DNA from 4 places in the Mucilaginibacter sp. 5C4 genome. Region 1 is predicted to be linked to each of the others. Evidence: riboswitches for the same ligand, from Rfam matches in the RefSeq annotation. Region 1 holds a riboswitch; each other region holds the start of a gene.
The links. A riboswitch is a leader RNA that binds a small molecule or an ion and turns the genes downstream of it on or off. The one in region 1 is predicted to bind S-adenosylmethionine.
Positions count from the first base shown of each region.

Region 1 (7,633 bases):
ACACAATAATATAAATATTATGTGATAATGTGCGCGTCAAAAGAATTGATTGTTAAAGGGCTTGCAATATTGTTACATTAGCCTCTCCCCGGCCTCGAAGCGAAGCGATATCGGGGTGAGTAGACTGCGACTTAGAAAATTAACATCATGGCAAATACCCTCCAGCAACAACTCGGCAATATTGATATTTACCTGTTCGATCAGCTTTTAAAAGGCCGGTTTGATGATTGTAAAAAAGTACTTGATGCAGGTTGTGGCGGCGGCCGTAACTTAATTTATTTCCTGCAAAACGGCTTCGAAGTTCACGGCATCGACCCAAACCCCGACGCAGTTGCGCATGTTAAGGAATTGGTTAAAGAACTTGCACCAAAACTATCAGCCAAAAACTTCAAAGTTACGCCTGCCGAAAAGCTGCCATTTAAGGATAATGAGTTTGACCTGGTGATCAGCAGCGCGGTATTGCATTTTGCAACAGATAGCAACCATTTCGATGCCATGCTGCGCTCGATGTGGCGGGTGCTAAAACCTGGTGGTTATCTGTTTGCAAGGCTGGCGTCTGATATCGGGATAGAGGATAAGGTGGTCGCTTTGGGCAATAGTTGCTTTGCCCTGCCTGATGGCTCCGAACGTTTTTTGGTTAACGAACAGATATTATTAGAATATACCTCTGAGTTAGGCGGCGAGCTTTTTGAGCCGATAAAGACCACCAATGTGCAGGGATTGAGATGTATGACCACGTGGTGTGTGCAAAAGGCCTCACCCCGGATTTCTCCAAAGGAGAGGGAGAATAGCTTCTCGTTTTGATTTGTACCGCGTGTTCACGTTCACGGTGTAAACACAGCAACACCTTCACAAACCACTCATTATCAGATCATAAATTTTTTAATATTTGGGATTTCCGTGAACACACCACAAAAAAACGGCCTTCAGGCGCTTTTTTTAGACATCTTTTTACCTCTTTCTACGAAGAAGAGGGCCGGGGAGAGGCTTTCTACTCCTTCAACCCCTGCAAATCACATTCTAAACTCTTATCCCAATCGCCGGTGATTGCCGCGGCATCATAGGTGCTTTGCAAAAACTGACGAAGGGTTTCTTCGGGATGTTCTGATTGTTGTATTACTTCATAGGTCAGTAAAAACTCGCCCATTTCGCCGCTGTAAAATGCTTCGGGCGGGCTAACCTGCTGCTTACTGAACTCCTCGGGCGTTGGATAGCAGTAACTATAAAATGCAGGGTGCGGGAACTGTTCACCACCCAACCAGAAACCGCATGAGCTAACCTCGTGCGAGTAGGCTTCCTGCATCACATCATCGGGCATGTTTGGTGCGCCGCCGGGATGTTTGGGTGCAGGCCTGCCGCTAAAGCGGGTAACCGCCAGATCGAACGCGCCCCAAAAGAAATGTACAGGGCTGCACTTGCCCAAAAAGCCCGACCGGAAATCGGTAAATACATTATGGATTTTGATAAGCGCCTGCCAAATGGTGTTCATCACTTCGGGATGGTAGGTGCATGGCACGGTGTTTTCTGCAAACGGGATAGCTACTTCAAGTTCATTTGGTACGGCGTAAATATCCACCTCTACTCCTGCAGCTTTAAGGTTGTTCATCAGTTGGTGATAAAAAGCAGCAATAGTTTCGGCACATAAGGCTGACGAGATCTTTTGCCCGTTACTGGTAGTTATATGTATCTGATGGTTTATAAAATCAAGATCTATCTGGAAAACACCGCCACTATACGGGATGCTGCCGGTTGTTAAACCTGTAGCGCCAACATAAAGTGTTACCTGCCAGGAGTGATTGATCCAGGGCATTTTTTTGAGACGCACCTTACCAATCATCTGCGTCCACATATGTACGGTGTTAATGGTATCTTTCAGGTAATGGAAATCGAGTTTGGGCCAGGCGTGGGTTGGGTTACTCATATTTAAATATACAAGTGAAGGGTGGGATTGTTATTAAATAAGCCCGTTTGCTATTTTACTCACCCCGCGGCACTCCGTGCCCCACCCTCTCTGCTGCGCAAAGAGGGTGGGTAATATTTTGTTTTTGACCCTCTTTCCGCTTGCGGAGAGAGGGTGGGGAAGCGTAGCGATTACCGGGTAAGTAAAAAACAAAAAAAGGCGATGGGCTCCTCAGCCCACCGCCCAGTCATTATTAGTCAGTCAGTTTAGACGTCGCGGGTAGATTCGAACTACCGTTAAAGGTTTTGCAGACCCACACCTATCCTCTCGGCCACGCGACTTTATATCATTTAAACCCTATTTGTTGGGCTGTGGTGTCATCCTCAAATAAGGCTTCACCTCGGTAAACCCTTTAGGGAATTTTGCCGGTATATCTTCTGTTTTGATAGATGGCAATACTACAACGTCTTCGCCGTCTTTCCAGTCGGCAGGGGTTGCCACGCTGTAGTAAGCTGTCAATTGCAGGCTGTCTATCACCCTCAAAATTTCCTGGAAGTTCCTGCCTGTTGATGCCGGGTAGCTGATGATCAATTTGATCTTTTTATCCGGCCCTATAATAAACAACGAACGGATGGTAGCCACCAATGAAGCATTCGGGTGTATCATATCATAAGCCTGCGAGATCTCGCGGCTCTCATCGCCAATGATCGGGAAGGTAACTTCCACGTTTTGCGTTTCGTTAATATCGCTGATCCAGCCCTTGTGAGATTCTGCACTATCGGTACTCAAGGCAATTACCTTTACATTGCGTTTCTCAAACTCATCTTTGAGGGATGCGGTTTTGCCAAGTTCAGTGGTACACACCGGGGTATAATCGGCCGGATGCGAAAATAGCACACCCCAGCTATCGCCCAGGTATTCGTAAAAATCAATCTCGCCTTGTGATGTTTGTGCTTTAAAGTTTGGGGCGTCGTCGCCAAGTCGTAAACTCATGTTGTTGGTTTTTTATGTTAATATAGCCTTTGTTATTAAGCCCTCTGCAAACCAAGAGGGTTTGGGTGGGGCATATATCAATAAAGCTAAGTTTTGCAAAATAGTTTCAATAATTATCCGTTGGGAAAAGCGTTTAAGAGAGCCTTGTAAAAAGGCGATAAGAGAAATGCCATGTGGCATTCAATTTCTATTAAGTCAGCTTATCTGTCTTCGCTAAACCGCGAAGCAGGAATTAGCACCTTACACAAGCCACAAGGGCCGTACAGGTTGCTAAGACATCATAGGGCCTTCCCCTCTGTCTTTCTGGATAAGTATATTTAAAGAACGATTAGATCACAAAAATAGATATTAATTCTATAATCCCTATAGACGTTATATTTTATTACAAATCCCTGATTTAATTGATTGTAATACAGGTAGAAAAAAATGACCCGGATTGAGCGGATCTTATTGATTTAGGGGATTTTTCTTTCTTTAACTAATCCCCTATTCTCCAATAACTAACCACTAACCATGGCGTTACCTGCGGCCTGGTCCGTTAGCCAACATATCATACGCCTGCAGGCATTGTGCTCAAGGCCGGTATCGGCTCCTACCCCTAACGCAAAAGCCACTTTGCACCGGCATTTAAAGTTTAATTGCTACCCTTTTTCTGTTGCTACGCGATAGTTGGGGTCTTCTATAATGTTCACATCTATTACATCTGCGGCATTTTTTAGCAAAGCGATGCAATCGGTACTTAAATGCTTTAAGTGAAGTTTTTTACCTGCTTTATGGTAACGTTCTGTTAGTTTGTTGAGGGCTTCTATGCCCGACATATCTGCCACGCGGCTGTCTCTAAAGTCGATGATAACCTCATCAGGATCATTCGCCACATCAAATTTTTCGGTAAAAGCTGTTACCGATCCAAAAAATAACGGGCCATAAATTTCGTAATGTTTAGCACCGTTGTCATCAATATATTTACGGGCACGGATGCGTTTGGCACTCTCCCAGGCAAACACCAGTGCAGATATTATAACACCTATAAGCACGGCCAGCGCAAGGTTATGCAGCAGTACGGTTATAATAGCAACCAGTATGCCTACAAAAACATCCTGCTTTGGCATTTTATTAAAGATCCTAAAACTGATCCATTCAAAAGTGCCGAACGCCACCATTATCATTACGCCGGTAAGTGCTGCCATTGGTAAGCGGCCAATAACGGGCGCGCCAAAAAGTATTATTATTAAGATGGTAAGCGATGCTATTATCCCGGATAACCGTGCCCTTGCACCGGCCGAAAGGTTTACCAACGTTTGCGCTATCATAGGGCAGCCGCCCATCCCAAAAAAGAAACCGTTTAAAATATTGGCACTGCCTTGTGCAATACATTCGCGGTTACCATTTCCTTTTGTTGCTGTCATTTCATCAACCAGGTTAAGGGTCAATAAACCCTCGGTTAAACCCACGGCGGCCATAATTATGGCATAAGGAAAAACGATATTTAGCGTATGCAGGTTTAAGGGCACAGCCGGGATATGAAACGGCGGGAAACCACCACTAACAGACGCAATATCGCTTACTGTTTTGGTGTGGATACCAAAGCCAAGAACCAATACGAATACAACAATTATAGCTACTAACGATGCAGGCACAGCCTTCGTTATTTTAGGTAAAACAACTACAATGGCGATAGTTAGCACAACTAACCCCGCCATAACTAACAAAGGGGTGCCGCTAAGCCAGGTTTCGTGCCCGTTAACCATAGTTTTAAACTGTTGCAGCTGGGCCATAAATATGATGATAGCCAAACCATTTACAAAACCGTACATAACCGGTTGTGGTACCAGCCTAATCAGCTTTGCCAGTTTAAATAAACCAATAGCAATTTGAATGACGCCCGCTAAAGTTACGGCAGCAAAAACATACTCGATGCCATTGGTTTTCATGAGGGCAATTAGCACTACAACTGTAGCCCCTGCCCCGCCCGAAATTAAACCAGGCCTGCCGCCAAATACAGCGGTAACAAGCCCCATGATAAAGGCGGCATACAAACCCACCAGAGGCGGAAACCCGGCCAGTATCGCAAAGGACAATGATTCGGGCATCATGGTCATGGCTACGGTAAGGCCTGCCAAGATCTCGGTTTTATAGTTAACCCGTTGCGTAAAGTCGAATAATTTGGGGCTGGCCTTCATGGCTGCAAAGCTATCAAAATACCTGCAACATGGCTGCAGAGGTTATTTCTTACTTCCCATTCAACTTTTTAATAAGCTCCACTTCCTCCGGCTTGTACGGCGTGCCATCCTTGCGGAAAATATCATGAAACCATTCTTTTGGTTCGCTTCCATCAGGTATAGGGTTATCCCACGCGTAAATGGTATTGGTTTTACCCATTACAAAACCCCAGTTTAGCGCGCCTACGTTTTCTTTCTTAAGCATTGGCATTACGTTGGCAAACTTGCTGCCGCGGGTACGGGCCATATACTCGGTACATATCAACGGCCTGCCGTGGCTTTTTAGCAGTTGAATAGTTTTCAGGTGCGATGCCTCGTCGGTGTAATCGTGGTAGGTAACAATGTCAGAGTTTAAGGCCTGGTAGGCGTTTAGTTTTTCAAAACTCCAGTCCCAAAGGCCCACAGATAGTGGTTGGTCCGGGTTTACGGCGCGGGCCCATGCAAATACTTTGGTAAGCAATCCTATCGATGCCTCTTTTTTATTGGAGTTGCCGGGCTCATTGTAAAGGTCCCACAACAAAATGCGTTTATCGTGTTTAAAGGTAGTTAATATATCGGTTACATAAGCTTGCAGCATGGCGGTTTCGCCGGTGTTGTTTAGGCGGTTGCCCGGGTCCTGTAGCCAGCCCGAATTATGGATGCCAACCTTTGGTGCGGGTTGTTTGCCAATTTTGGCGTCGCCATTCCAGCAATCGTCAAAAAACACAAACATGGTTTTGATGCCGTGTTTGTTGGCAATGGTTAGGTATTGGTAGATGCGTTTTTTAAAGCCTGCTTTATCCTGTTTCCAGGCAAGGCTATACAGGAACACGCGCATGGTATTAAAACCGATGCCTTGCGCGTAGCCCAATTCACGGTCGATAGTTGTTGGGTCGAAACTATCGGCCTGCCACATCTCCAGTTGGTTAATGGCAGTGCTGGGTATAAAATCGGACCCGCTCATCCATTTATGCTGCGCGTACCAGGTATTTGCTTTAATTACCGGCCATATTTTGCCCGGCGTCGCTTTTTGCGCGGATGCGCTTGTAGTTATCAGTAATAAAACTGCGAGTAGTCTCGGGAATTGGTTTTTCATAAATGTTTGTAATTGGCAAAGATAAATATAGCAGGATTTATTTTAACTACAGATACAATATCTGACGAAATATCTCATAATAGCCCACTAAATAGTACCCCAAAAAGCAATATTATTTCTTAAAACTTTAATATTATTCCGGTAAATATTATACTATTTTTACATGCCCAAATTTTCATAACCCTGCGGCTAATTAACCGTATAAGACACTTACGTTATATTAATAGTGTAATTTTCAGCGTAATAGCGTTTTTACCTTGTAAAGGATTTGTAAATACCCTGTTATGCATAAGGTAGTATAAAATATTTATGCTGTTTAATAGTTTGTAACAACACGCGGTTGTAAATGATGGATATTTGCCTGTTTGGCATGTATTTTATAATACCCTGTGGTAATTAAAATAAATTAGAGATTAGGTGTACAATGAGTTCTGAAGAACATAAGTTTTCTGGCGAAAGCATAGCTCATATTGCGCGGATAATTGATCATATTAACTTAGGCATTTGGGAGTATAACACCGATACCAGGCAAGCAAAATGGTCGGTGGGGTTTTATGCTGCGCTGGGGTATACCCCGGGCGAGATCGAATGCTCGTACAACTACTTTTTTGAATACCTTTTATACTATCACGACAGGCAGGCATTCCTAAAAGCCACCTATCACCCAAGGCATGGCGGCTCGCCCGTTGTACAAATAAGGCTGCTTACCAAACAAAGTGGCTACCTATGGTTTGAAAGCACCACCCAAAAGCACGATACCAGCGATGGTCCGGTTATTTACGGCGTTATCACTAATATAAACTCGCTTAAAATTTGCGAGATTAGGGTTGCCGAAAGTGATTTTAAAAACGCCGAGATAGGCCGTATAGCCAAACTGGGGAGCTGGGAAATTGATGCGGCCACTATGGTGCTGTCTTTCTCGAAAGAGATGTACGAGATCTTCGAGCTGAATGATCACCCCAAATTATCGGTTGAAGAGGCTATCCGCTTTTTTGAACCGCAGTATCTTACGCTAATAACTGATTCTATAGATAAGGCCATTAAGTTTTGTAAGCCCTACGATGTTGAACTGCAATTCCGCACGGCTAAAAATAACGTGATATGGGTACGTTCTAAAGGGGTACCGATATTGAATGCACATGGCAAGTGTATAACCTTGCGCGGTGTTTTCCAGGATATTGATAGCATTAAAAAGAAGGGCATAACGCTGCAGTCGTCCATTAATTTACTGGACGACCAGAACAAGCGCCTGCAAAACTTCGCATACATCGTATCGCATAACCTGCGTTCGCATGCGGGTAACCTTAAGTTTATGGTGAACCTTTTTGAGGATAGCCAGCTTAAGGACGACCGCATGGAGATCTTCTCGCACATAAAAACCATTAGCGAGAGCCTGAGCGCCACGATGGGGCATTTGGATGAAATAGTACGTATACAATCAGAAAT
Region 1 covers NZ_CP133775.1:3,654,096-3,661,728, forward strand. The annotation lists gene RHM67_RS17160 (class I SAM-dependent methyltransferase) at 148-804, shown strand; gene RHM67_RS17165 (DUF5996 family protein) at 992-1,921, opposite strand; tRNA gene RHM67_RS17170 (tRNA-Cys) at 2,171-2,241, opposite strand; gene RHM67_RS17175 (peroxiredoxin) at 2,258-2,893, opposite strand; SAM riboswitch class I at 3,091-3,207, opposite strand; gene RHM67_RS17180 (SulP family inorganic anion transporter) at 3,535-5,073, opposite strand; gene RHM67_RS17185 (cellulase family glycosylhydrolase) at 5,123-6,187, opposite strand; gene RHM67_RS17190 (ATP-binding protein) at 6,612-7,633, shown strand, end outside.

Region 2 (7,633 bases), 190 kb from region 1:
TAGCTGAGTTTGCCAAAGCGCAGGGAATTGAAGTGTATTATTACATCTCCCCAAAAGTTTGGGCCTGGAACCAGAAACGTGTATTGAAGATTAAAAAGGTTGTCGACCACATGTTCTGCATCCTGCCGTTTGAGGTGGAATTTTACAAGAGTTGGGGGATGGAGATCGATTACGTAGGCAACCCCCTTTTGGATGCTGTTGATGCTTTTAAACCCAATCCTAATTTCATTGTAGATAATAACCTTACCGGTAAAAAAATAGTTGCCCTTTTACCCGGCAGCCGCAAGCAGGAGATAAGCCGCTTACTGTCCGAAATGCTGGGCGCATTAGAAAAATTCCCCCATCACCAATTTGTGGTGGCAGGCGCGCCGTCGTTCAATGCCGAATACTATAAACAATACCTTGGCGATAAAAATATCCCCGTGATATTTAATGCCACTTATGATATACTCGCCAATGCAGAAGCCGCGGTTGTAGCATCTGGCACAGCAACATTAGAAGCCGCTTTATTTAATGTGCCGCAGGTAGTGGTTTACAGGGGCAACGCGCTCACCATTGGCATTGCCCGTATGCTAATTAAGATAAAATTCATATCGCTGGTAAACCTTATTATGGACAAGCTAGTGGTGGCAGAACTGATCCAGAAAGATTGTACCTCATTGAATATTACTGAAGAACTGAATAACCTGCTGCACAACGCCCACCATCGCCAACAAATGCTAGCCGATTATGATGTGCTTGATGAGCGGATGGGCGCGCCCGGCGCCTCGGCCAAAACGGCTAAACTTATTGTAAAATACGCCCAAAACAATAAAGCCTTGCTAAAATAGCAAGGCTTTATTTTCTTAAAGGAATGTTGTAAATAGATGTTGTAGATTATATGATTGATCAGGCGGCTCCAACTGTTGTTGTGCAACTTTCTGTTTGTTGCTTGATATAAACTGATTTCTCTCTCTGAAAGCCTTAAGGTCTTCCATTAATAAGTTTTTTAATTCGTTATCAAAACGGGTAACTAATTTACTTGTTGCAGGTTTGTATTGAGCTTTAATAGTAGATAGTTGTGTATGAGTTAAGTTTTGTTTGATTAACTATGCAGCTATGCGGCTTGCAATTTTTAATTTTTTAAGGTCTTTCATCAAAATGTTCATTAACTCTTTATCGAAACGGTTAACTAATTTGCTGGTAGATGGTTTTTGGTGAGTTTTCATAATTCAATATTTTAAAGTTTTTTTAGTTTTTAGTTTGTTCTTCGTTGTTCTCTTTGTCCTGGTTTTCGCTAAGGTTATCATGTCTGCGTTTAGCTTCTTTGTATTGCCTTGCTATTTGCTCTTCGTCCCGCTCGTCAGATGTATTTTCAGGAGCTTTAGGGTTTTCCCACTCTTTCTCTTCGTCCGGGTTTTCAGTTGTTTCGTCGATCATAATTTATCTCCGTTTTATATATACTATTCCAAACTAATGCCAAACTTTTCATCACAATGAAAAAAAATGACATCAGGTACGATATATTTTTACATTAAAACCAAAAATGTGCAGAAACGTAAGTTTTAGACCGAATATTAAAACAGTATTTAGCAAAGGTGTATGCAAAAGCAGTACACGCTGTTGTAAAGAATAGTCAACACGTCGTTTAATGGCCAAATAAGTGTCCGTTTTTAAATTTTGGGTTGTTCGGAAGGGTATCCGATAATTGGCTAATTAAGCTCCAAATTAAAATATTTCAAATTAATTCTATTAAAACCATGGGCATTATAGAATATATTATATATTTGCATCATTAATTCGTTCTTTTAATAACTTATCCAGAAAGACAGAGGGAAAGGCCCTACGACGTCTTAGCAACCTGTACCGCTTTAACAAGTGTGTAAAAGGTGCTAATTCCTGCTCCGAACAATTGGGAGAGAGATAAGATGACCATACATTAAAAGTTAATAGCTTTATCCTTTGTGTCCTCTTTTTTTTGAGATAAGTTACTAAAGCAACGCCGGTAACATTTTTAAAAACAGACACGATGAGAATTTATTTGGATAACGCAGCCACTACCCAATTGGATAACGAAGTATTTAAAGCCATCACCCCATATTTATTAGAGTATTACGGTAACCCGTCGTCACACCACGAGCATGGCCGCGAGGTGAAGCAAGCTATTGAAGGTGCGCGTGCTACTATAGCCGACATGTTGAATGCATCGCCAAACGAAATTGTATTCACCAGCGGCGGCACCGAGGCTGATAATACCGCCATCCTGTCGAGCGTGCGCTCCCATCAAATAAAACATGTTATTACCACCCCGTTTGAGCACCATGCCGTGCTGCATACTTTAGAAGTATTGAAAAATAACGGCGAAATAAAACTAAGCTTCATCAATACCGATAGCCACGGTAACCTGGATATTAACCACCTGGATGCTTTGTTAAGAAGCAGTAGCCGCTCGCTGGTATCGGTAATGCATGCCAATAACGAAATTGGTAATCTTAACAACATCGAACTGATTGGCCAGGTCTGTAAAAGCAGGGGCACACTTTTTCACTCAGACACGGTACAGACCATGGGTCACTACAGGCACGATCTGTCGAAACTAAACACGCATTTTATAGCGGCATCGGCACATAAATTTCACGGGCCCAAAGGGGTAGGGTTTATTTACTGCCGTGATGGTGTGCAGTTATCACAATTATTACACGGCGGTACACAAGAACGCAAGCTACGTGCCGGTACCGAAAATATCCACGGTATAATAGGCCTGGCAAAAGCTTTAGAAGTTGCTTACCGAGATATTGACGAGCACCATGTTTATATCCAAAAATTAAAAAACAGGATGATAACTAAACTGCAGGAACAAATAGGGGATGTATATTTCAACGGCAATTCGGCCATTGCAGATAAAAGCCTTTATACTGTACTAAGTGCAAGCTTGCCTGATAACCACGTAGCCGGCAATCTGTTGACTTACCTTGATCAGAATAATATCTCGGTATCGGGAGGCAGCGCATGTTCAACAGGTACGGCATCACATGTGCTAAAAGCCATAGGTGCAGATCTGTCAAGAAACACCGTCAGGTTCTCTTTCAGCAAATTTAATACTGGCGAAGAAATTGATTACACGGTAGAAAAGCTATCGGCATTATATAAAGCCATTGCAGCATAATAGTTAATCCCGATTTCCCCGGAACGTATTAGCGCTGTTTACCATAGCGGCAGGTAGCGAATAGGCTCGTATAATCAAATAAAAACAAAAAAGGCCGACTAATTAGGAGGTCACTGAAAAAGTCCTTTAGAAATGCCCCCTGAGCAGGAAGTAATAGCCCCGGTTCATTGACAAAATTCCGGAAGCTGCGATTGAAGGGTGCTGACCCGTTGAACCTGTTGATAGGCAAAACGGTCTCTATAGCCATTGAGAAGGGCATTATCCGATTCAAATCCATTATAGTTGATGCTACTCATTCGCTGTCAAGATCCAACCCATATTCAGCATTGGAGGGATTGAATAACGACAGATGGACAGAATATCAATTGAAGACCTAGAGCCGGACGCTTACAAAGCCATGCTTGGCTTGGAGCATTATATCAGGAACTCCCCAATTCCCTCAACTAAATTGATTGGCAAGGTGAATTTGGGCAAGTTATCGGAGAAGGTTTTTTTGAGTTATAACGAACAAGGTTGTCGATCAAGCATATGAAGCTAAGAATATTTCATTTAAATAACTTATCCAATTAAGGGCATGCCAAAGTGTTTTTAGCGGGACTAGCCTACATAGAACACATAAACAAGCCAGCAAATTGCCATTCCAATACCTAATAGTATTAATCCGTTTACTCTCTTTTTTTTAATAAAAAAAAGCATTACAAGTCCGCTTAAGGAAACTAGTGTTAAAAATATTGCAGAAATATCAATTAGCCATCCCCACGGCTTACCGCTATCGCGTCCCTTATGTAAATCATTCAGTACCGCGACCATGCCCAGTTTTACCTCTCTTAGATAAAAGTTTCCATCTTTGCGGCTGATGAATGCATCTGCGCTGTAGCCTGGCCCCTTGAATGAGACCGTACATTGGTCATCCTGTATCAGGAAATCGCTCACAAATCCTTTAATATTGTAATTCTTGCGCAGAAATTCGACAATTTCAAGTTTCCTTATCTTGACTGTGTCTTTCATCGTTACCCATGCAGGTGAAAGTTTTCCTTTGTATTTCTGTTCAACTTGTTTGCCGTCAAACCAGTCTGCATGGTTAAGGGTAAGTCCAGTCACTGAAAAAAATAGAACTACAAGAAAGCTCAGCATGGAGAGATAAATATGCAACCAACGTGAAAAAACGGCTGTACGCCGCTTCAAGTCCTTGTTATTTCCGTTTGCTTGTTTGTTTTTTACGTTGTTAGTTTCCATCTGATTTTTTACGGTAGTCAAGTGATGCTGATGCAACTTCCGGGTTCCCTTGAATATTTATATGCTGCATCTTTTTTACATCGATCTCCTGGGTCATAAGTTGGTGGCTACCATGTTCTCGCGCAGCTTCTATATAAATAGTATATGCGCCCTGCTTTACGTAATTGCCCTTGTCGTCTTTCCCGTCCCATTTCAACGTGTATTTTCCGGCGGACCTTGTTGCGCTCGTGGTTGAACTGATACTATTTTTCCCCGAAGCGAATGTGTCATAATAAGTTGCATACCATGCTGCCATTTCGTCCAGCCACCGGGGTTTACTGTACCACAACGCGATCTGCTTAATGGGCTTCTTGTTAGCATCAACTACCCAAACAGCGACAAATGGCCTATGCACTCGCATGCCTTCTAAAGTTGCAAGTTCAAGATTAATAGCCAACTCATAAGCGGGATCCCATAATTTATCGCTTTTGACTGTAGTCGCCAAATCCGCCTTTTGATTAACATTACCTATCTCATACTTTTTCCAGCCGTCACTTTCTATCCGTTTTCCGTCAGCAGTGATCAGCATAAACTCGGCATTCGGGACAGTGGAAACCAATCTTTTACCTTCTTCAGGCGATAGCACATTCAACGCGGTTGCCAGTGCGCCAGCGTCTACAGAGTTATTAGTAATAACCGTTGCGCTGATCACGCTGCCAGCCGGTTTACCGGTACGGGGGTCAACAATATGGGAATACCATTTGCCGCCGATCAATTCGCCTCTCCGGTAATTGCCGCTGGTCGCAATCGTCTTGTTTTGGAGCTGAAGTCTTGACATTGGAGGGTCATTTTCGGCGTCCGCCTTTGGATTACTCACATCAACCTCTTCGGTATGTTTACCGCGTATAACAATATCGCCGCCAATGTTCAGTACAATCCCGTAAACACCGGAAATTGCCAGTGCTGCATTCGTGGCCTTGTTCATGATATAGCTTTTGGTAAAGGAGTTGAGCATTAGCGGAGCATCGCTAGTGCGAAAGGCTGTCTGATTTTCAGCGTTGAGGATATAATGTCGTTCACGAACTAATGAAAGTGCAGTTGAAATTTCGGTAGCAGAAGGAATTCTGTTGTGTTTTGCAGCATTCCGCCAAACGCTGTTAATCGTTTCTGCCGACGCGTCAAGTGCTCCGCCGCTTTTGATACGCCAGTCTTCAAATAAAGAAAGAACGTCAAAGAGCTCCCGTGATATTTTCAGCGGGGCCTTTGGGGCGTTCATCCAGCGTCTGAATTCGCTGTTAAGATCATAACCGCTTAAAACCTTATTCAACCGTTCAATTTCATCCAAAGCAGTAATTTCCCCTTTTGCGGCTTGCCCATCGTCCGCAGCGGCAATTTTTATCTCCAGGGAGGTTCCAAGAACATTTTCATAGTCGTCAACAAAAAGGTGTTCATTTTTGTCCGACGGCAAATCAGCGCTTGAAAAGCCATAAAAGCTGGCACACAATACTATCGCTAAAATTTTTTTTTTCATTTTTTTAATACTTAAACGCTACTACTTTCGCTATAGCCTGCGGAATTGTTTTGTTATCCACTTTAATAGATTGGGTTTTTTAAACTGAATGAGTCCTGAATGCATACAATGGGAACCGGTTGGGAGCTTATCTATTGATAACTAACACTTCAAAAGTTCCAGGTATTACAGAAGGTCTGAATTCCCCCTTTTTCTTTGGTGCAGGAGCGCCCGTTGTCGAATATATTTTATGCGTAACCTGATCTACAGTTAAAGTCCTTGCACCTTTTTTAGTTTTTAAAGTTTGGGCAACAGCAAATTTGATTGGCGATATTTCTTTTATAACGGTCAATGTTCCCTCACCATTAGAAGAATATATGAGTTTCGACTTTTCATCAAAACCGATTGCATCCGATTCATCCCCAATTGGCAAGGTTGCAATGGTCTTTCCGTTCCGGGCGTTTATAACAATCAATTTTTTTTCGTCGCACCCTGCAAAAAGAAGCATGTTTTTTCGGTCAATAGCCAAACCCGCGGCCGCTTTTGCTGGCCTATTAGGCCACCTATGAATTACCTTGTAAGTGCTTGCATTTATAACATCAACTTCTGCCTTTTCTGAATTATTAACATATATTTTTCCCTTACCGTCACTTACTGCCGTTTCAGGCCAGCCAGTTAGTTGAATATTTGCCACAGCTTTGTCAGTTCGAGGATCTATCACCGTCAAATTTTTACTTTTCCCATTACAACAAATGACTTTTTTTGAAAAATCATCGTAGAAAATACCGTCAGAAAAGTCACCGGCGGGCACATGCCCCAATACTTTAAGTGTTTTCAGATCAAAGACCAAAACACTTTTTGCAGATCCGTTGGATATATAGCCTTTCCCAAATTCATGAACCAGGGCTATACCATGGACATCTTTTTTGGAGGAAATTATGGCAATCGAATCGCCTGTAAATTTATTGATGACATTTATTTTGTTCCCATGGGATATGTAAAGCCTATTGGATGCACTATCGACAGTAAGATAATCGTAATCTCCGCCGCTTTTGATATGAAAAATATCGGAAATTTTGAACACGGATTTTTGTTGAGCAAAGGCTCTAGTCGAAATCAAAAGGGTAAATAATGCTATTAATTTGAATGTTTTCATAATAAAAAATTGTTTGTAAATTCTTAGATTAAATTCGATGATATAAGTGGTTACTGGTTATGCTAAGGTATCTAAACTTGAAATCAGTTTGTTTTAAAGTCGACCTAAATTATAATATAATAGACGTGTGGCTGGTTTTTAACGACGTAAGACTAAAAATCTGATTGATAAGCCACTAAGGAGTCGCCAGTAAAAATGATATACCTTTTTTCTTTGCATAGCAATCATCGCGAGGTACCTACAATCCTATTAAATTTATCCTTGAAATGATCCGATACGGGAAACATGGACTTACCAATGAAAACTGAGTTTTTTGTGATCGACGTGATTTTTTCAGTGACACGATATTCTTTTTAGGATCAAGTTATTACAGAGTATTAATTTGACAAGAATATTCAAGCCTGTTAGACCACTATACAAATTAAGATTTTATCATAGAAATTTAGACGAAATTCCCGTTGTTAATTATTACCGCCATTGTTGTCCTGCTTCAGGTCATCATTATTGATGGTCTTCTTAGGCTTTTTAGGCTTGTTGGTCAAACCACCAAATTTGTAACTAAACTTAATTTCGAAACTGCGGTTGTAATTTACGTTAACTGCGTTTT
Region 2 covers NZ_CP133775.1:3,842,120-3,849,752, reverse strand. The annotation lists gene lpxB (lipid-A-disaccharide synthase) at 1-830, shown strand, start outside; gene RHM67_RS18030 (hypothetical protein) at 1,231-1,419, opposite strand; SAM riboswitch class I at 1,793-1,909, shown strand; gene RHM67_RS18025 (cysteine desulfurase family protein) at 2,009-3,145, shown strand; partial or broken gene RHM67_RS18020 (IS5/IS1182 family transposase) at 3,272-3,477, shown strand; gene RHM67_RS18015 (PepSY-associated TM helix domain-containing protein) at 3,743-4,381, opposite strand; gene RHM67_RS18010 (DUF2271 domain-containing protein) at 4,371-5,891, opposite strand; gene RHM67_RS18005 (hypothetical protein) at 6,019-7,026, opposite strand; gene RHM67_RS18000 (TonB-dependent receptor) at 7,488-7,633, opposite strand, start outside.
Region 2: linked by a shared signal. The riboswitch ahead of RHM67_RS18025 (cysteine desulfurase family protein) and the one ahead of RHM67_RS17175 (peroxiredoxin) in region 1 are both predicted to bind S-adenosylmethionine.

Region 3 (7,633 bases), 1.9 Mb from region 1:
GTATTATTTTTTAGACATTTAGTGGCTTATTTGCACTCCAGGGCTGTTTTTTACTTTTTTTAATCTTTCTTTAGAGGTGTGAGGACGGATTCGAACCGTCGTTTGAGGTTTTGCAGACCTCCGCCTAACCACTCGGCCACTCCACCTTATAAAGGCCATGTAATTAAATACATGGCCTTGTGTTTTTAATTAATTTACATCAAACCAAAGTTTGGTGGTAAGCACATCTGCACCCTGGCTGGCAACGGCCGCTTTATAGTTTACTCCGTTTAATGATTGCTCTGTTCCCGGGTATATAAACCTAACCGGCAGCTTTCCGTTAAGCGTACCTGCAACTGCGGGTGCCAATTGCGGGTAATCTAACCTGCGCCATTCGGCAAAGGCTTCTAAACCCTGCCCAAACAGGGCCAGCCATTTTTGTTCGCCAATAGATTTTTTATAGTTTGCAGCATTGTACTGTACAGCCGGTAAAGCGGTGTAAGTGGATATGGCCGCATCGGCAATGCCATACTGTTTTAAAGATGCTGTAACCGCTTGCTTGTAAAGGTCAGCAGCATCTTCGGTAGTAAAGCCACGGGCCGCGGCTTCGGCACGGTCAAACAATACTTCGGCATAGCTTATAATTACCGCCGGGGCATTTGGTGCTAAAAAGTAGGTACCTGGTTTTGACGTTTTGGTAAAGCCCAGGTTGCTGGCATCGCCCACTAATAAACCATTAGGGATCCCCACATAAGTGTTAGGGGTTGCATCCTTTGTTGGGCTGGCGTAAACCGGCAGGCGCGGGTCGTTTAGTGTAAATAATTTATCCACAACGGTTTTACTAATGCGGTAATCATCGCGGGTATCAAACAAATTGCTGATAGGATTTTGATTTGGCGATGACATGTAAACTAATTGCGCTGTCTCGGTATTCACGCTGATGTAGCCGCTGCCTTCAGCCTGTATATCTGCCAGCACTTGCTTTGCTTTATCCGGTTCGCGGTCTGCAATTCTTAGGGCTATACGCAGGCGCAACGAATTGGCGAATTTTTTCCAAAGAGCGATATTGTTGTTATAGATCACATCACCAAGGATAGGTTTTCCTGACGCGGTTAACGATGCCTGCGCGGTTTTCAAATCGTCAAGTATGGCAAAATAAACATCTTTCTGTTTATCATAAGTAGGGGTAAGGTGCTCGCTTATGTTTGCGGCCTGGGTGTACGGGATATCGCCGTAATTATCTGTCAGCAGTGCAAACACCCATGACCGTAGCACAAGCGCCACACCTTTGTAATTGGGGTTGGCCTGTGCATCTGCCAGTTTAATGATCTGGTTTAAATTGATGATACTGCGGCTATAACCCACAGTCCATAATTCCTGGAACGAAGTGTTAGTGTAGATATACCTGTCGGGGTCAGTATACTGTATTTTTGCCCAATATTGTACAAATAGCAGGCTGGCATCCATGTTGTTGGCGGTGCCCCAGTAGGTATCGGCAGTAGCTTTAATTGCACCTGTAAGCAAATAATCAGGCTGGGCGGTTTGCGACGCGTTGGGGTTCTGGTTAATTTCTACCAGGCTTTTCTTGCACGATACTGCCGTTAGCAAAAGCGTTCCGGATAATAGTAGGGTTGTATATTTAAGTTTCATGATCGTTAGAATTTAAGATTAATGTTAAAACCAATATTACGTACCGTAGGCAGTGTAAGGTCCTCAAGGCCCTGGCCGTTACCGGTATTGAAGGCAGTTTCCGGGTCAATATTAGGCGCGTTTTTGTGGATGATCCAAAGGTTACGGCCAACTAATGATACCGTGGCAGATTGTAAGCCTATTTCCTTAACCCATTGTGACGGGAAGGTGTATCCGATTTTTACTTCGCGAAGTTTTACGTAAGATGCGCTGTAAACAAATGCTTCGTCTACATTGGTAAAACCTTTGTAGTACGACTGTGCAGGTAAAATAGTGGTGTTGGCTGTACCGTCGGCTTTTACGCCTTTAAAGATCATACCGTCATCATACACGGTTTCTCCTGCAGGCGCGCTTGCACCGGTGTTTACCTGTATAGCTCCTGCCGATGCGATATTGCCTGGGTAGTAGTAACTTAAACCACCATTTGCTGCGCCACGGCCCGGAAGGGTAGAGGCCAGCACACCTGTATATGTACCGGTACGGTTGGTATTAGAATAAATTGAACCACCAATACGTGCATCTACCAAAAAGCTTAGGTTTATACCTTTATAGCTAAAGCTGTTGGTAATGCCGCCCAGCCAATCTGGTGTAAATTTACCAAGGTCCTGGTTGGTAGGGTTAATAAGAGGTGTGCCATTTGCACCAATAATAATATTGCCAGATGCATTGCGCTGATAAGCGGTTCCAAATAAAGTACCATATGGTTTACCAACAGCTGCCAGCACCTGCACTGTACGGTTTGTGCCTATCGTATAACTTTGCAACCTGCCTTCGTCATCAAGCGAATTCACTTTACTGCGGTTACGGGCATAATTCACATTTATATCCCATGAAAAATCTTTTGTTTTAACCGGTGTAAGGCCTAATTGCACCTCTAGCCCTTTGTTATTAATTCGGCCGCCATTAATAAGCTTTTGGCTGTAGCCGGTTGTAGGGCTAACCAGTACGCTCAAGATCTGGTTAACGCTATTAGTGTTATAAACACTTACATCAAGCTTAACACGGTCCTTTAAAAAGCCTAATTCTACACCTGCTTCACCAGAGGTGGTTATTTCCGGTTTCAGATCGGGGTTAAGATATATACCTGAAGCATTTTGCTGCGGGCTTGAGCCAAATGGTGCAATAAAATTATAAGTGTTTATCAACTGGTAGGCTGTTGCGGGTTTACCCACACGAGACCAGCCTCCCCTTAGTTTGGCATAGCTTAAAAAGTCACTTTTAATATCAAGGGCCTCAGATAAAATCAAGCTACCATTAACCGATGGATAAAAGTAGGACAAGTTATTTAACGGCAGGGTAGATGACCAATCGTTACGGGTGGTAAAGTTTAGGAACGCGTAATCCCTGAAACCAATTTGCGCCGATGCAAAATAACTGTATGTTTTTGTTTTGTAGTATTCGTTTGATGAAACCAGCGGGTCGCGCGAGTTGCTTAGCGTATATAAGCCGGCTACCGCCAGTTTTGGCGCAAGCTGGTAGTTGCGTTCGTTTAAATTAGTAGCGATGTTACCACCGGCCAGTAGATCGATACTGAAGTCTTTATTCAGCTTTTTAGTGTACTGTAAACGGCCCTCGGTATTGGTTAGGGTAACGCCGTAAGCATCCTCTTCGTACGAACCGAATGGCGTACCGTTGGTACCATAAGCAACGCGGCTTTTGCGGCGGTCATTAGAATAATCGGTACCTATACGGAAGTTGGCAGATAACCCGCTAATGATTTTGTAATTTAATTCCACGCTACCGATCAGGCGGTTTTTATGTTGGCCAACAGTATTTTCATGTGCAATAAAATAGGGGTTGCTGTAATAGCTGTTGTTCCAGTTGAATGTGTTGCCGTTTGCATCGCGGTAATTTTTGAGTTGATTAACATCAACCTGGCGGCCAAACCAGGTAAACTGTAGCATGGTACTGGTGGCCCGCCTGCCATAGGCGCCGGGCAGGTTGTCGGCATCGTCTTTAATATAGTTAGCTATAGTAGTAACTGTTAATTTGGGCGTTGGTCTAAATGTACCATTAAAAGAAAATGTGTTACGGCCCTGCGAAGAATTTGGCACTACCCCTGTTTGATGCAGGTTGTTATACGAGATCCTGTAGTCGAATTTTTCGCCGCTACCTGCCAATGCAACGCCATTGTTGTAGGTAACACCTGTTTTAAAAAAATCGCGCACGTTATTAGGGTGGGCTACAAATGGTACAGGTTGCCCGTTAGAATAAAATTGCGGTATCAGCCTGCCATCCAAAGGCGGCCCCCAACTTTCGTCCACACCATCATTTACGCCTCCACCTTTACCATCAACGTAACTAAATTTTCCGTTCGAGCCCTGGCCATATTGGTTTTGATAATCCGGAAAAACCTTGAGGGTTGCAAATGAAGTGTTGGAATTAATGGTGATGCCCAGGCCGGCTGTTCCTTTGCCGGTTTTTGTTTTTATGAGTATAACACCGGCTGCAGCACTCGAGCCATACAACGCGGCAGCATTAGGCCCCTTTAACACACTTACGCTTTCTATATCATCGGGGTTAATATCTGCCAGGGGATTTGCGAAATCGCGTGAGCCATTGGTGCCAAGGCGTTGAGCATTGTCGACTATAATACCGTCAATAACAAATAATGGTTGGTTTTCACCGGCGATAGAAGTTTCCCCTCTGATGATAATGCGGGACGAGCCCATATCGCCCTGACTGCCGGTTACCTGCACACCCGCGATTTTTCCGGCGAACGAGTTGATCAGGTTAGTTTCTTTAGCTTCCGAAAAATCTTTTGATTTTAAGCCCTGTACGGAATAACCCAGCGACTTTTTATCTTTAGAAATATTAAGCGCGGTTACTACCACCTCATTAAGGGAGTTGGGAGCTTCCAGTAAAATTATCCGCAGGGGTGCGCCGTCGTTAGTAACCGTTACCTCTTGTGTGGTAAAGCCAATGTAAGATGCCTTTAATACATCGTTTATGTTTGCGCTAACTGTAAATTTGCCCTGAATATCCGTTTGGGTACCTGCGGCAGACCCTTTAACGCCAATGCTTACACCGGGTAACGGCTGCCCGTCTGACGCCGCGGTTACCACACCGCTTATTTTTACAGCCTGGGCATTTGTCTGCTGTATGGTTAGTAATAGCAATGCAATTGCCAGTATCTGTTTGTAAATTTTAAACATGTTGTTTATTCTTTTTGATAAAAATGCCAATACAAAATATAACAAGCCTGTGCAGGTTTGCGGCGAACGATGCCGAACCAGCGAGCTTAATAAAGTGTAAAGAATGAATTGGTAATAATTTTTTCCGGGGATTAGCAGGAATGCCTATACCGGTAACGTGGCTGTAAGATTAACAGCAACAACACATGGCAGGCATGCGGGTAATTAGGTTTAAATTGATGTAGAAGTTTAATGTACTAAGCAAACGACTTCGTTTAATGAGAGTAATGATTGTTTTCATATATAGACTGATTTTATGTTCAGTTCTAATTAACAATTAAACAGGCAGGGTTATGGTGATGGTCTAATGAGTGCCTTTACAGGCATGCAATAACTTGCGAACATTATCTTTTCTGCATTGCTGCAAATAGGAATTAGCACCTTTATACCTTTGGCGTACAGGTTGCTAAGACATCATCGGGCCTATCCCTCAGTCTTTCTTGATAATTATTAAGAACTATTTAGATGCAAATATATAATATATTCCATAATATCTACGGTTTTTATAGAATATATTCATTTTTCTGTTCCGTGTGTTTTATAGTGTTGATTTACAGGGTTATTTAAGTTTTTTTTGGGACTAAATAAAAGCAAAATGCCCACCCGTTATCCGGGCAGGCATTTTGCTTTGGAGCCAAAAGGATTGAGAACGAACCCTAATGCTCTTTTTCTTAATTGGATTCGCTTTAATCAGGATTGCTTAATCCTTAAAAATTGGGATCGAAATTAAAATATATGGGGTTAGACAGCCCTATCATATTTCCGGCTAATGCGGCCGCGCCCGGCACCTGCGGGTAATTAGTTGAAGGCCCATCTACCGTTACACGATAATAAGTTCGGCCTGATGTTTCCGGGGTTTCTGTAAACTCTACGAATGGTGCTTTGTCGATTGTTTGATAGGTGCCACACTTATTGCCGTTTTTAATAACATTTATGGTGAAATTTCCGGCAGGGATGCTCTGACCGGATAGCCGGACGCGGAACTTTACTTGTTTGCCCGTTGCTTTGGCATTATCGCCCATCATCATATCCATTTTTTCATCACCATTGATATCCGCATAAAATTCTACATGGGGCGCATACGGGTTAGTACTGATGGAAACCCGGCCATTTTTAAGCGCATCAATCACCGCCTGGCTGGTGCGCTGCTTAGCAAAAAACCATGTTGTTGGGGTGCCTACATAGTTAGCATTTCGTTGGCTGCTGTTAGGAGTTGCCTTATCGGGCGAATTTGGCGTACCATGGTGGGCGTCGCTGCCACCTCTGCCGGTGAGTTTGCGACCAGAGGATAGCATATCGTCCCAGATCATTATTGCATTGGCGTTTTTGCTCCAAAGCACCGAATTCCATACTTCAATGGAGTTGACCAGGTCGTAAGAATATCCAAAATTATCTTTGCCACTCGGGTGGTTGGCCGATAAATGGATATTAAGCTGCCTTTCACCCGCCCTATTACCGTATCGCGCTGATCTCGGACATCATAAAGCGACTGATGGTTATAGGGTTTAGCAGAAAATACATTGCCATGCCCCCGTGTGGTGGTCCATTCGGCACCGTACAATAACAAAACAGAATCTGATTTAAATTCGGGGTCTGCCCAGGTGTTATGAGCAACGTCTCCGTCAACATGGTTGTCGTGGTCGGTGATGCAAAGGAAATCCATCCCAACAGATTTGGAAAATGCAATGTTTTTGTAACCGAATTATTTCAGGATTCTTTACTGTGGCGGGAGTGTACGTGTAGTTCACCTTTCAACCCAAAACCATCGGTTAGGCTGCTAACGGGCGGCAGTACACCAATCTCTTTAACCCAGGGGTTTTTGCTTTTGGATTGCCCGAACAAGGGCTTGGCAATACCTGTTATAGTAATGATCAAGAGAAGAATATTAAAAATACCCAAACCCGGGCGTAATGTTAAACTGTTTTTAAACATGATCTAATAATGTAAGCTAAGTTATGTAGATGATAAACGTAACCGGCAATCTTATGAAAGAGATGTGAACTGGCTTTTATCAAATGTTACTTTATGATTGGTGGTAAACACCCGATAGTTTAAGTACCATACAGTTGATGAGATTAACATAGCATAAGTTAATTAAGCCTCCTTATTATAGCAAAGCTTGCCCAAGCAGCCCACCTTTATTTATTATTAAATCAACGTTAAGCACCTGTAGGTAATTAGAGCCGGCGCGTGTAAAGGGATTGATAATATTATTAATAAGCTAACAACCAATTGATAATTTGCTAATAAAGCTTGTTTTACTTTGCATTTAATTTAAAAGAAGTTCTATAACATTAAAATCATTTTACATATGAAACAAATTTACCAGCGCTTCATTAAGGGTTTCAATTATCATACAAGGCACTGGATAGTGTTGCTTTGTGCCATGATATTTGGCTTATCGCCGGCCTTGTCACAAACCGGGCGTAATGTAAGAGGCACCGTTACCGACGAAAAAAACCAGCCGCTCCCCGGTGTTTCGGTAGTAATTACAGGTAGCAGCACAGGGGTGATGACAGACGGCAAAGGCGAATTTGCCGTAACGGTTACCGGTAACATAGTTACCTTAAGATTTAGCTTCATAGGTTACCAGCCTAAAGAAGTAAAAGTAGGATCGGACAATACCATCAACGTTAACTTATTGCCCGATGCCAGGCAACTTAAAGATGTTGTGGTTATTGGTTACGGCACATCAAGTAAAAAGGATGTAACCGGTGCCATTACCTCGGTTAAAGCAGAAGAGTTTAATGCAGGTGTTTTAACTACCCCTG
Region 3 covers NZ_CP133775.1:1,749,787-1,757,419, forward strand. The annotation lists tRNA gene RHM67_RS08245 (tRNA-Cys) at 75-146, opposite strand; gene RHM67_RS08250 (SusD/RagB family nutrient-binding outer membrane lipoprotein) at 190-1,629, opposite strand; gene RHM67_RS08255 (SusC/RagA family TonB-linked outer membrane protein) at 1,635-4,823, opposite strand; SAM riboswitch class I at 5,204-5,312, opposite strand; gene RHM67_RS08260 (hypothetical protein) at 5,570-6,202, opposite strand; gene RHM67_RS08265 (hypothetical protein) at 6,172-6,525, opposite strand; gene RHM67_RS08270 (hypothetical protein) at 6,570-6,794, opposite strand; gene RHM67_RS08275 (TonB-dependent receptor) at 7,174-7,633, shown strand, end outside.
Region 3: linked by a shared signal. The riboswitch ahead of RHM67_RS08255 (SusC/RagA family TonB-linked outer membrane protein) and the one ahead of RHM67_RS17175 (peroxiredoxin) in region 1 are both predicted to bind S-adenosylmethionine.

Region 4 (7,633 bases), 980 kb from region 1:
AAAAAAGCCGATGAATTAAGCCTGATAGGCATAACCAAAGCTGTTAACAACTTGGCAAACCGTGCCCGTAACAATAAGCTACAGCCCGATGATGTACGCGATGGTACGTTTACCATCACTAACGTAGGTTCGTTTGGTAACATAATGGGTACACCCATTATTAACCAGCCACAGGTAGCCATATTAGCAGTTGGCGCCATTAAAAAGAAACCAGCCGTTATAGAAACACCAAAAGGTGATGCAATAGCAATCAGGCACATGATGTTCTTGTCATTATCGTATGACCACCGCGTTGTTGATGGTGCGCTGGGCGGACAATTTGTAAGCAGGGTAGCCCATTACCTGGAAAACTGGGACACTAACAGGAGTTTATAGTTACAGAAATATATAGTTAATTTAATTTGTGAGTTCTACAACAACAAAGGCTTCTATTACGGAAGCCTTTGTTGTTTATCGTTATTCGGTAACCGTGCTTATATGTAAGACTTTTCCATGCTTATCAAAATCCCGGGTAAGCATTTCATAGATTATTTTTAGCCACAATATTAAGCAAGGGAAGGCCATCAAAGCATAGGGTATTATATAATTGACCCGTATATATCTCGGCACTACATCCGAAGTTGAAAAGCTTGTAAAGACAACCGCAAATACAATAAGTAAACGTTCGAAACTGGTAATTGGCCGGTCTAAATTAACAAACCAGATACCTACACCTATAAATGCAATAATATAGGTTGGCGGTTCGGACCCGGTACTAAATATCACCGTAAATATTAATGTAGATGCCAGTAGCAGTAGTTGATATTTGGAGTTGCGCCAATGTTTTATACGCAGCATTGATGCGCCAAATAGCAGTATACCCGGCACCAATGTAAATAAGTTAGCCAAGTTTTTAACCATAAATATTTTAGTGACCATCCCCATTACACTTACATTACCTCTGGTAGAAACTAGGTTGGCAGCGTTTTTTGCAAGCAGGTCTGGATACCAGTCGCGATAGGTTTTTAAAATATAATGTGGTGATGACACCAGCATTGGCAATGCAAATAACACTACCGACCAAAACATAAGGCTCAAAATAAACTTAACCTTATTATCTGAGAAGAAGAAGAACGCCAAACCAACAACGCCGTATAATTTAATTGCAGTACCCAGAATGATCATCAGGGCAGCCCAAAAATCCTGCTTATTCCTAATAAATATAAAGCTAAAAATTACCAGCGCTGCTATTAGGGGATTTACCTGTACGTTACCCGACGAGCCCATCATACTATTTATATTAAGTAACAGTATAACCAGCTTTTGCGAATTATTTAAAGGCAGTTTAGATACAGCATAATACAGTATAAAAGTTAAAAACATCACCCAAAGTATTACGCCAATTTGGTTTGGCAATATGGCAAAAGGTGCTATAACCAATCCAAATACCGGCCCGTAATGGTTTAGGTCGAAATAGTATTGTGGTTCGGGGCCAAACAAGCTTTGCTCATGTATAAGATTTAAAAAGTTATGTTTATAAATAATATAATTATTATGTGTGGTAAGCTTGTTCTCGGGATGTGTAATAATATCTTTCGCTACAGCAAAAAAACTTAAGCCAAACCAAAGCGTAAGTATAAAACGTTTATCGAACAGGATGCTTTTTAGCTTTTGCATAACAGGGTTTAAGATTTTTGCAATGATACGTAATGACAGGTAAATACAGAAATGAGAAACCCTAAACAAAAAAGAGATTGCCCGGCATTACCGATCCAATCTCTTTATAATATTATGTGTGCCCGTTGCTATGCCTCGGCTACCTGTAGTTTTTCTGCAGCTAAGGTAATACCGGTTAACTGATCGGCGAAGGCCACGAAGGCTTTTGTATCTGCTATGCGCTGCTGGTTATCAATAAGCTTTTGCAGGTTTATTTTACCTATCACAAACTTATAGCTGCCCGAGTAAAAACGTTCGTGGATGTGCTCAAACTCTAAAGCTTCAACCAAACCTTCATCCTCGTAACGCAGGTATATGTTAACTTCTACATTGTTGGTGAATTGCAGGTTATTTACACCCTTAGCTTTTTTGTATTCGTATTGATAATCGTAACGCAAGGCTGCTATATCTGATAGTACTGCAGAACCGGTTGGATGGCCGCCTGCACCTTTACCAAAAAAGAATTGTTGATCGGCAAAGGCTGCCTGTACGGTTACACCATTATATTCATACTCCACGTTATATAAAAACTCGGTTTCATTCACAAACTTAGGTAAAACAAAAAGAGTAACGTGCTTATCGTCAAGTTCCTTAGCAACCGGTACAAGCTTTATCTTTAATTTCTTCTCGCGGGCGTATTGCAGATCATTTGGTGACAAGTTTTGGATCCCTATGTTCAATACATCCTCAGGGTTGATCACAACACCATAGGCATGTGCTGCCGCGATGATCAGTTTATACTTAGCATCGTAGCCGCCAACATCCATTGTCGGGTCGGTTTCGGCAAAGCCAAGGTCCTGTGCTTGTTTAAGTGCAGTATCGTAATCAAGGTTCTCTAAATAACCTTTAGAAAGAATGTAGTTTGATGACCCATTAAAGATACCGCTGATAGAGTGGAGCAATTCGTTGTCATAATACTCCTCCAGGTTACGGATGATAGGGATACTGCCACAAACCGCACCTTCGTATAATAAAGACGTTCCGTGGATCTGTTGAAGTTCTATCAACTCATTCAGGTAAGTAGCTATCATTTTTTTACTGGCCGATACCACGTTTTTACCTGTGCTTAACGCACGTGATACAATTTCGAAAGCAGCCTCGGTATCGTTTATCAGTTCAACCACGGTATTGATTTCCGGGTTGTTCAGAATCTCGTCTCTATCGGTTGTGAAAAGTTCTTTCGGTAACGAACGTTCTTTGCTCGGGTTTTTGATGGCAATTTTAACGATCTCGATGTTCAGGTCTTTTGTTTTGATGATATCGTACAACCCCTGGCCCACAACTCCAAATCCGAAGAGGCCTATATTCAGTTTCTTGCTCATTAAGCTATTTTTTGTAGTTCTATTATTTTTCCTTTTACATCGGTTTTAAAAAACGATGTGATGATGTTTGTTAAGTCTTCTGTTTCAATTAGAAATCCATCGTGTCCATAAAACGAATCCAATTCGGCAAAGGCCGATTTTGGGATATGCCTGAACAGGTATTGCTGCTCTTCGATAGGAAATAGCACATCCGATTTGATGCCGATAACCAATGTACGTGCCTTTATCAAACTCAATGCTTTATCAACCCCATGCCTGCCGCGGCCTACGTTATGCGAATCCATCGCTTTAGATAGATACCAGTAACTGTAGGCGTTAAAACGGTTTACTAATTTTTCGCCCTGGTAACCTTGGTAAGTTGATGCTTTAAAATTATCAGTAGTACCATCACCATCTTCCTGCTGTGTGATGCCGTAAGTTTTATAACTACGGTAGGATAGGAGCGCTATGCTTCGCGCCGCTTTTAAGCCTTTACTGCCACCATCTGGCGCACCGGCGTAAAAGGTACGGTCGGCCGTGATAGCCAAACGTTGCGACTCATTAAAGGCAATGCCCCATGGTGAATGATTCGCATTTGTTGCTATCAATATCAGGTTTTTGATGCGTTCCGGCTCAATAATGCTCCACTCTATAGCCTGCTGGCCACCTAATGATCCACCTAATAAAATTTCGATATGATTGATATCTAAATGATCAGCCAATAATGTATGCGCCTTTACAATATCACGAATGGTAAACTCCGGGAAAGCCAGGTAATATGGCTGGCCTGTATTCGGATTAGTGTCAAGAGGGCTAACTGTACCATAAGACGAGCCTAACACATTAGCACAAACAATAAAATGTTCGTCGGGATTGAAGTGGTCTTCGGGGCCGAAAAGCCCTTTCCACCAGTCAAAAACATCAGAATTTGCAGTTAGGGCATGGCATACCCATACCACATTATCCCGGTTTTTATTGAGGCTTCCATAGGTAGTAAAGCCAATTGTAAGTCCTTGCAGTTTCTGGCCGGATTCCAGTTCAAACGTTCCGGTATATGTAAAACTCTGTGTGCTCATTTGTTATTCTTCGTTATTGGGGAGCAGTTGGCTAAAACAACCGCCCCCATAATAACATCACTTAAAAAACTAAAAAACTCTTATGCTAATTCAAGCTGCTGTATTTTGGCAAATGCCTGTGCAAAATCAGCTTTAATATCATCTATATGTTCAATACCAACCGCCACGCGTAATACGCCCGGCAGTACTCCTGCAGAGATCTGCTCAATGTCTGATAATTGCTGATGCGTAGTAGCCGATGGTTGTATAATTAATGTTTTTGCATCGCCAACGTTGGCTAAATGGCTAACTAATTGCAGGTTGTCAATCAAGTTATTCGCCAATTCCTTGTCACCCTTTATCTTGAACGACAATACCGCGCCAAAGCCATTTTTTAGATATTTTTTGGCAAGCGTGTGATATGCAGACGATTCTAACCCCGGATAGTTAACCGATTCTACCTGCGGGTGTTTTTCCAGCCACTTGGCCAATTCAAGCGTGTTATCTACATGGCGCTGTACTCGCAGGGATAAGGTTTCCAATCCCTGGATATTTAGCCATGAATTGAATGGTGATTGCGAAGGGCCGAAATCTCTCAAACCTTCTACACGGGCACGAATAATAAAGTTGATATTGCCAAACGGACCGTTAACACCAAATACATCATTAAATACTAATCCATGGTAACCTTCGCTTGGCTCGGTAAATTGCGGGAATTTGCCGTTACCCCAATTATAAGTACCGCCATCAACAATAACACCGCCAATGCTTGTGCCATGTCCGTTGATCCATTTGGTAGTAGATTCCACAACCACATGCGCGCCATGTTGTAATGGGCGGAACAGGTACCCACCTGCTGCGAATGTATTATCAACTATCAACGGCAGATCGTGCTTTTTGGCTAATGCCGCCAATTTTTCAAAATCGGGAATACTGAAACCGGGGTTACCAATAGTTTCTGTATAAATAGCTTTGGTTTTATTGTCGATATGTTTTTCAATATTCTCTGCTGTATCGTCCTGGGCGAAACGTACTTCGATACCCAAACGTTTAAAAGCTACTTTGAATTGATTGTATGTACCGCCATATAGGAAAGGGGAAGTAACAAAGTTATCGCCGGCCTGTAAAATGTTGTTTAACGCGATGAACTGCGCTGCCTGTCCGGATGCTGTTGCCAAAGCCGCTATACCACCTTCAAGAGCAGCAATGCGCTTCTCAAAAACATCGGTGGTGGGGTTCATTAAACGGGTATAGATGTTGCCAAATTCCTTTAGCGCGAAAAGGTTTGCGCCATGCTCGGCATTTTTAAATACGTATGAAGAGGTTTGAAATAATGGTACTGCACGGGCACCTGTGGTAGTATCAACTTCCTGACCGGCATGTAGTTGCAGTGTTTCAAATTTTAAGTTAGACATGTTCTGTAGATTAAGAGTTTTTAATTGGAAATGTTAAGATTACGGCAGGATAAAACTATCCCATTCGGCAGATCACGTATTTTCAGGAAAACAGAAAAGGGAACGTGTTAGCGAATTAACAGCAGCAACAACACATACAAATACAGCCTTGAGATTGGTTGTATGCTAAAGTTTGGGCCGATGGGGCCTGCGATGTATTTTGCTGTAGGTAAGTTAAACTTTTCATGATTAAAAATTTATATCCCCCGGTTAACTATTCTCCGGGACAGGAATTGGCACCTTCTACACCTTGTAGGGTTGCCAGCGGTTCTCTGAGCCTGATCTCTCGCCGCTTCTTTATAAACCAAAATCCGTGTGAGGGAAAATTGATCGTAGTATTGCTACCAAATAATGTTTCAAATATAGGGTAATAGGAATTTATAATCCAAATTAAATGTTTAATAAATTATCATTTCGATGTAAAAGAGCTGTGTTCGTCTATAAATATTATACCATTGCCTGTTCCAGATCAGCTATCAGATCATCGATATGTTCTAACCCAACCGAAACTCTTAGCAAATTCAATGGTGTTTTGGTATCCGTTCCTTCAACGCTGGCGCGATGTTCAATCAAACTTTCTACCCCGCCAAGGCTGGTGGCCTGGGTAAAAATTTTAAGGGAATTAACTACTTTCTTCGCTTCCGCTTCGCCACCCTTTAGTGTGAACGACATCATGGCGCCTGGAAGGCTCATCTGCGCTTTAACAATATCATACTGTGGATGCGAAGGGAGGCCGGGATACATTACTTGCTCTATACGTAGGTGTTTCTCTAAAAACGCGGCCAGTAATTGCGCATTGTGTACATGGCCTTTAACACGGTAAGGCAGGGTTTTAATACTGCGCACCAAGTAGTAGCAATCCATAGGGGAGGGCACCGCTCCACCCATGGTTTGCACATTGCGGATCTTTTCCCACCAGTCGCTTTTTTTGGCGGTAATTAACGCGCCACCCATCAAATCGCTGTGGCCGCCAAAGTATTTGGTTGATGAATGCATTACAAGATTGGCGCCCAAAGCAAGCGGGTTTTGACAAACAGGTGTGGCGAAGGTATTATCACACACTACTTTTATATTGTGCTGACGGGCTATCGCCACTACCTTTTTAATGTCGGTAATTTTTAATAATGGGTTAGATGGTGTTTCTATCCATATCACTCCGGTGTTGGGTTTGATATGTGCCTGTAAAACATCACTATCATTCACATCTACAAAATCAAACTCCAATATCCCCGCAAAAAGTGCCTTTAGCTGGTTACGTAAGCCATGATACATATCATCCGGCGCAATGATATGCGTACCCGGCTCCAATGATTGGAAAACCGACATGCCTGCTGCGTTACCGGATGAAAAAGCCGCAGCCTCAACACCGCCCTCTAATTGTGCCAGCACATTTTCTAACGAGGTTCGGTTAGGGTTGGCCGAACGGCTGTATTGATAGCCCGCAGAAAACCCGCCATCAGCATCGCGCTCAAACGTAGTTGCCATAACAATGGGTTGTACAACTGCTTTTGTTGAGGCATCGGTATGGTTACCTGCATGGATGGCTATAGTTTCTATTTTCATAATGCTGCTAATTTATAAATTGATTTTTTTTTAACGTGTAAAGTGTAGCACTTTATTTACTTTCTGCGTAATTATATAAAACCTAATCCATGAAAAAAGCCTTTATGTTGATTATTGCCGCATTAATATGCTTGTCGGCTTGTAAAAAAGTTGAGTTTAGCGATAAGTTGAATGACAGCCATAACAAATGGCTTACCTTTAGAAATCAAAGTAATAACTCTTATTCGTACACTGCTTATACAGGGTCGGTATTGGGGAATCACATCGAAACGAAAATTACGGTAACAAATGGCAAGGTTACCGCACGTGAATATATTGCAGGTACCTACAAGCCCAATACCGCTGATTTAGTTATTAGTGAAACATGGATAGAAAATGAATCTTCTTTAAATACCCATACCAACAGCGGCGCTTTCAAAATGCGTACATTGGATCAAGTTTATACTAAAGCCAAAAGTATATAGTTAAAGGCGGATCCTAAACAAAATGACATTTACTTTGAGACCGCTAACGAAGGGATGATCTCATCGGCAGGATATGTACCCAAAGGTTGTCAGGACGATTG
Region 4 covers NZ_CP133775.1:2,677,086-2,684,718, forward strand. The annotation lists gene RHM67_RS12585 (2-oxo acid dehydrogenase subunit E2) at 1-375, shown strand, start outside; gene RHM67_RS12590 (glycosyltransferase family 87 protein) at 457-1,656, opposite strand; gene RHM67_RS12595 (homoserine dehydrogenase) at 1,785-3,017, opposite strand; gene RHM67_RS12600 (alpha/beta fold hydrolase) at 3,017-4,072, opposite strand; gene RHM67_RS12605 (O-acetylhomoserine aminocarboxypropyltransferase/cysteine synthase) at 4,153-5,466, opposite strand; SAM riboswitch class I at 5,700-5,811, opposite strand; gene RHM67_RS12610 (trans-sulfuration enzyme family protein) at 5,953-7,068, opposite strand; gene RHM67_RS12615 (hypothetical protein) at 7,158-7,532, shown strand.
Region 4: linked by a shared signal. The riboswitch ahead of RHM67_RS12605 (O-acetylhomoserine aminocarboxypropyltransferase/cysteine synthase) and the one ahead of RHM67_RS17175 (peroxiredoxin) in region 1 are both predicted to bind S-adenosylmethionine.